DNA from 2 places in the Streptomyces sp. NPDC001027 genome. Region 2 is predicted to be linked to the other one. Evidence: riboswitches for the same ligand, from Rfam matches in the RefSeq annotation. Region 2 holds a riboswitch; the other holds the start of a gene.
The links. A riboswitch is a leader RNA that binds a small molecule or an ion and turns the genes downstream of it on or off. The one in region 2 is predicted to bind cyclic di-AMP.
Positions count from the first base shown of each region.

Region 1: it holds a riboswitch for cyclic di-AMP, as region 2 does, so the genes downstream of both, ABT300_RS10000 (transglycosylase family protein) here and ABT300_RS05760 (C40 family peptidase) in region 2, are expected to answer to the same signal.

Region 1 covers NZ_JBEPBI010000023.1:19,820-23,020, forward strand. Annotated here, with positions in the region: gene ABT300_RS09995 (LysM peptidoglycan-binding domain-containing protein) at 1-849, shown strand, start outside; cyclic di-AMP (ydaO/yuaA leader) riboswitch at 1,055-1,235, shown strand; gene ABT300_RS10000 (transglycosylase family protein) at 1,239-1,946, shown strand; gene eno (phosphopyruvate hydratase) at 2,421-3,201, shown strand, end outside.
Region 2 covers NZ_JBEPBI010000010.1:78,016-81,216, forward strand. Annotated here, with positions in the region: gene ABT300_RS05750 (helix-turn-helix domain-containing protein) at 1-321, opposite strand, end outside; gene ABT300_RS05755 (ATP-binding protein) at 535-1,017, shown strand; gene ABT300_RS05760 (C40 family peptidase) at 1,134-1,607, opposite strand; cyclic di-AMP (ydaO/yuaA leader) riboswitch at 1,611-1,781, opposite strand; gene ABT300_RS05765 (hypothetical protein) at 2,196-2,501, opposite strand; gene ABT300_RS05770 (ATP-dependent Clp protease proteolytic subunit) at 2,509-3,144, opposite strand.

The DNA.
Region 1 (3,201 bases), on a different contig from region 2:
ACCCAGCAGGACTGGAACGCCTACGGCGGACTCGACTACGCGGCGAGCCCCGACCTGGCCAGCCGTAACCAGCAGATCGCCGTGGCCCAGAAGGTGCTCGCGGCGAAGGGCGTCGGCGCGTGGGGCACGTGCGGGCTGACCTCCGGGCTCACCAAGGAGAACGGCGCGCTGGCCGTGGACACCGGAGTGGCGGGCGATTCTTCGGGTTCGTCCGGCTCATCGGGTTTGTCGGACCTGTCGCGAGGGCTGTCGGGTTCTTCGGGCTCCTCGGGTTCTTCGGATTCCGGCGGCGACTCGACCGGCTCCAGCGGTTCGACCGGATCAGCCGGATCGACCGGATCGACGGGATCATCCGCATCGTCCGACTCGTCCGGCGATTCCTTGAGTTCACCCTCTGCGTCGCCTTCATCCCCTTCGTCCCCATCGTCCCCTTCTGCCGCCTCCGGCGACTCCGGCGGGGCCGGCCGTCAGGGCGACCCGCAGGCGGCCGACGGCTCGACCTCGGGGACTCCGGATGCGGACGACTCGGACAAGTCGGTCCAGGATGTGGGTTCCTGGAACCTCGTCGACACCGGCGCACTCGGCTCCGGCCGCCATCGCGGCACCACGGCCGACGAGCCGGCGGCCGAGGGCGCCGACGCCGGGACCGGCGGTGCGTCCACCGCCTCGACGGGGCGGCATGCCGCGGCCGGCTATGTCGTCCAGGAGGGCGACTCCCTCGCCTCCATCGCCGACTCCCTTGGCCTGCACGGCGGATGGCGTGCCCTCTACGCCGAGAACAAGGACGTCATCGGCCCCGACCCGAGCGACATCACCCCCGGTCAGACCCTCGACACAGGGGTCCAATAGGGCGCAAAGCCCAAGAAAAACAGCGGGAGTTCACGTCACGCTTCGCGCCGAATGTCCGATTTGGCGAAAGTGTGGGATGAGTCTCAGAAGCCCTGATCGTCTTTGAAATTCCGCGGATCGCGTGTCTACGGTCGTGACCGCTCGGCAACCCGAGCCCCGGCCGTCGCAACGCCGAATCCTGCCAGCGGCTGCCCGGGAACAGTCGTCGCGTCAAGCGCCGTAGGCAGGAGCGGGGGACCCAGGTAAGTGCCGCACCGGGAAGTCACCGGAGCGGCTTGGGGTGAAGCCACCCCTCCACGGAGCGAGGTCTCCGACGGAGGAGCGGCCGGGCAACTCACTTGGCCCGAACCCGACAGCTCACCTCGCAGGCGTCGGTGAGGGGATCCACCATGCTGTTTTCCGGTAAGGGCAAGCACCGTCGTCCGTCCAAGGCCACCCGCGCCGCCGCTCTCGCCGGTGTCACCGGCGTCGCCATCGCCGCCCCGCTGCTGGCGGCCGGCAACGCCTCCGCCGCCACCGCCTCCGAGTGGGACGCGGTCGCCCAGTGCGAGTCCGGCGGCGACTGGTCCATCAACACCGGCAACGGCTACTACGGCGGCCTGCAGTTCTCGTCCTCCACCTGGGCCGCGTACGGCGGCACGCAGTACGCCTCGCAGGCCAACCAGGCCTCCAAGGCCCAGCAGATAGCCATCGGCGAGAAGGTCCTCGCGGGTCAGGGCAAGGGCGCCTGGCCGGTCTGCGGCAAGGGTCTGTCGGGCGCCTCCTACGACGGCGGCGGCGCCTCCTCGAACTCGGGCTCCTCCAGCTCCTCCGGCTCGTCGGACAGCAGCAGCTCCCGCTCCACCGAGCAGAAGAGCAGCTCCCGCTCCACCGACCGTCCGGCGGCCGCCAAGAAGTCCAAGACGGTCACCACCCCGACCGGCGAGAAGGTCAAGAAGGGCGACGGCGAGTACAAGGTCGTCAAGGGCGACACCCTCAGCTCCATCGCCGAGAAGCACAAGGTCAAGGGCGGCTGGCAGAAGCTGTTCCAGCTGAACAAGGACATCGTCCAGGACGCCGACCTCATCTACCCGGGTCAGCAGCTGCACCTGAAGTGACAGCCGGCTGCCGATGTCGGCGCTGACGTCGATGCCGACGTCGATGCCGACGCCGGCGAAGCCGCAGCGCTCTCCCGGTGAAGGCCGCTGCCCGAGGGCCGCGTGAAGGTCCCCTGCCTCCCCCCACCCCCCACGGGCTCCCCGTCCCGGTGCGTGTTCCCCCGTACGCACCGGGACGGGGTTTTTCTTGCACCCGTCGGGCAGCGCCCGCCCGGCCCTTCGGGCAGCCGCCCGCCCCGCCCCCGCCGACAATCGTCCGCCCGCCCCTGCCGGACGGCCGCCCGCCCGGTTTCGCGCACTGTTTCCGCGGTCTTTCGGACGGCTTTCCCCCGCCGCTTTGTTCCGGACAGGAACAATGTGTACGGTCAGTCCGTCCACGGGACGGTCGGTCGGTGGCCGACGCTCCGCAGACGGTTAGGCTCTAGGCGCAAGGCCACGCGCCGCGCACTTTCAGCGTCACATCCCATGAAGGAGATGCTCGTGCCGTCCATCGACGTCGTCGTAGCCCGGGAAATCCTGGACTCCCGAGGCAACCCCACGGTCGAGGTCGAGGTCGGCCTCGACGACGGCAGCACGGGTCGTGCCGCCGTCCCGTCCGGCGCCTCCACGGGCGCCTTCGAGGCCATCGAGCTGCGCGACGGTGACCCGAACCGCTACCAGGGCAAGGGCGTCGAGAAGGCCGTCCTCGCCGTCATCGAGCAGATCGGCCCGGAGCTCGTCGGCTACGACGCCACCGAGCAGCGCCTGATCGACCAGGCCATGTTCGACCTGGACGCCACCGACAACAAGGGCTCCCTCGGCGCCAACGCGATCCTCGGCGTCTCGCTCGCCGTCGCCCACGCCGCCTCCGAGGCCAGCGACCTCCCGCTCTTCCGCTACCTGGGCGGCCCGAACGCGCACCTGCTGCCCGTTCCGATGATGAACATCCTGAACGGCGGCTCGCACGCCGACTCCAACGTGGACATCCAGGAGTTCATGATCGCCCCGATCGGCGCGGAGTCCTTCTCCGAGGCGCTGCGCTGGGGCGCCGAGGTCTACCACACCCTCAAGAAGGTGCTGAAGACCAAGGGCCTGTCCACCGGCCTCGGCGACGAGGGCGGCTTCGCCCCGAACCTCGAGTCCAACCGCGCCGCGCTCGACCTCATCATCGAGGCCATCCAGCAGGCCGGTTACGTCCCCGGCGAGCAGATCGCGCTCGCGCTCGACGTCGCCGCGTCCGAGTTCTACAAGGACGGCAAGTACGAGTTCGAGGGCA
Region 2 (3,201 bases):
GATGAAGTCCCGGTAGGCGGGCGGCAGCACCCCGCGGTAGGCGTGCCACCAGTGGTCCCGGCCGCCGCCACCGCCGGAGTCGGCGCCCGCCAACGCCAGCATCAGCTCGCGCAGTTGCGGATCGGCCACACCGTAGACGTCGAGGAGTAACCGCACATCGGCCGGTTTCGATCCACTGGTGCCGGTCTCGATGCGGCTCACCTTGGACTGGTGCCACCCCGCGAGCCGGGCCGCCTCACCGCTGGTGAGGCCCGCCTGAGCGCGTAAAGTGCGCAGTTCGGCGCCCAGCTTGCGGCGGCGTACCGCCGGTCCGTGCTGCACGGGCTTCTCCTTACTCCTGACAGGCCGAGCAAATACGCTCTGTCGTCGCAGAGTTCACCGCATCGGGCGACAGATATATGCACATCTTGGTGGATCGCCACCCGTGACCGGCGTGGTGATGGCAGTCTGGCGAAGAAGCACCAGTCCGGGACCGTACTCGAACCATCCGCGCCGTGTCGGGCTCCGGTCCCGTGGGAAAGGTACGACGTCGCCATGGCAGATCACCTGGAAGCAACCATCACTCTGCCGAGCGATCCCGCCTCGGTCTCCACGGCCCGCGCCTTCGTGGTCGGCGCCCTCGGCGAGTGGGGCCTGCCGGCGGACGCCGAGGCGGCCGACACCGTCCGCCTGATCGTCTCGGAACTCGCCACCAACGCCGTGCAGCACACCTTCGGCCAGTCGCCCACCTTCACGGTGGACCTCGTGCTCGACCGCGACGAACAGCTGAGCATCGGCGTCACCGACAGTCATCCGCGCTTTCCGCAACGACTGCCGGCCGCCGTCCAGCAGGACAACGGCCGAGGCATGGTGATCATTCGCTGGCTGACCGCGGAGGCCGGCGGCAGACTCAGAGTGCGGCCCACCCGGGAGGGCGGCAAGACGGTCAGCGTCGAGCTCCCGTGGGCCGTCCCGGCGGCGGAGCCGACTGCCGGAGTCCTGACGGTCCCGGTGGAGGGCGAGCTCCCGGGGCGGTGAAGGCGTGTCAGGACGCCGTACACGGCCCCGGGAGGTCAGTCGGGTCCGGCAAGCTCGGCGGACCCGTCAGATCCGCGCCCAGGCCCCCTCGGACCCGGCGGATCGGCGGCAGGGCCCTAGCGGACCCGGCCGTACCAGACGCTCTTGGTCCAGATCTTCTGCAGCTTCACCACGTCCCCGGTCTTCGGCGAGTGCCAGATCTTGCCCTTACCCGCGTAGATCCCGACGTGGTACACGTTCGACCCCGAGTGGAAGAACACCAGGTCGCCCGCCTTGCGGCTGGACGCCGAAATGTGCTTCGTCTTGTTGTACTGCTGGGCCGCCGTCCGCGGCAGGCTCTTGCCCGCCTTCTTGAACGAGTACATCGTGAGCCCCGAGCAGTCGAACCTCTTCGGCCCGGTGGCCCCGTACTTGTACGGCGCACCCTTCTTGGAAGCCGCGACCTGCAGCGCCTTCGTCGCCGGTGTGGCGGCCGCGGCGTCCGGAGCGAGCCCCGGGACCACGACCGTGCCGCCGACGGCGGCGATGGCGAACGCCGAGGCCGTGCCGGCCCGGGCCATGAGCGACGGGACACGATTGAGCGCAGTCATGCGCAACCCTTCGTCAGCCGCCTGTGAAGGATGACCTGTCGGATTCGGGCTGGCGAAGTTGCCCGGCCGCGTCAGCGGCTTCACCCCAAGGGCTGCTCGGTCCGGTCATGGCGTGACCGTTCCGGCGACCCGTCGTGCTTGGGTCCTCCACTCCTGCCGATGCACTCCTGTCGACCGGTCATCCGGGAGGCGGCAGGACTCGGCGTCCACCCGGACCGCCCCGCCGCTTGTGGCGGGGGCTTGTCGTCAGACAGGGATCTTGGCTCACGGATGTCCGAAAATCCCAACGGAACCGGGGATTTGTGGGGTTACTCACCACTCACCCGTTCGGGTGAACACCCTGACGGGTGATCAGATGGCGGGTGGTCTCAGGGGCTCCCACCAGCGGCGACGTCTTCCGCTCCGCTCGAAGAGCGCCCTTTCGCGCAAGTTCTGGGCGTCCGGGGGAACACTAGACGCTCTGCCGAACGGGGGTACGCCTTCTGGGCCGTTTCGACTCCGGCCCGGACGCCACGGCCGCGCCGCGAGCCCGCCCGCGCCGCGAGCCGCCCGCGCTGTGAGTCGTCCGCGCGCCTGAGCCGTCTCCGGTCAACTCTCGGAGACCGGCGGCAGCATGACGCGCGCCGTGCGGCGCTCTCCGTCCAGCACGCGCAGCGCCCGTGCGAGCGTCGGCGCGTGCAACTCGCTCTCCCCTCGCTGGTGCATCAGCGTCAGCGCGTCGCGCAGCGCGGTCGCCTTGCTCACCAGCGCCTGGGCGGCGCGCAGTCCGCGGTAGGTGTCCGTGTGGTGGGCGGGGTTGATGCGGCCGAGCATGTCGACGACGTCGAGGTAACCGTCGATCAGTTCGGCCTCCGCGCGGGTCAGCGCGGGCAGCGGCGGCAGTTCGGGCACCATCGCCGGCTCACCTCCCGCCCTGCGTCCGGGACGACGCCTTGCGGCTCGGGATGATCCCGTCCACCAGGCCGTACTCCACCGCCTGCGGGGCGGTGAGGAACATGTCCCGCTCGATGTCCGCGGTCACCTGCTCCGGCGTCCGCCCCGTGTGCCGCACGAGCATCTCCTCCAGGGCCGCGCGGGTGCGGGCCAGCTCCTCGGCCTGGACGGCCAGGTCGCTGGCCTGCCCCTCGACCGGCTCGGGCAGCGACGGCTGGCGGATCGTCATCCGCGCCCCCGGGAGGCTGAACCGCTTGCCCGGCGTGCCCGCGGCCAGCAGGATCGCGGCCGACGAGCCCGCCTGCCCCAGGCAGGTCGTCGACACGTCGCACGTGACGAACCGGATCGTGTCGTACAGCGCCGTCATCGCACTGAACGAGCCGCCGGGGGAGTTGATGTACAGCGCGATGTCCCGGTCCGGGTCCTTGTGCTCGAGGTACATGAACTGGGCCGTCACGTCGTTCGCCGAGATGTCGTCGACCGGGGCCCCCAGGAACACGATCCGCTCCTCCAACAGCTTGGAGTACGGATCCATCGTGCGGCGCCCCGAGCTCGTCCGTTCGGTGAACTCGGGCAGGACATGGCGGGCGAACGGTCGATGCATGGGATGCCCCCTCCTTCTACGTCTGGCCTTCTTGCGTCTGGCGCGTCTGTAAGAAAT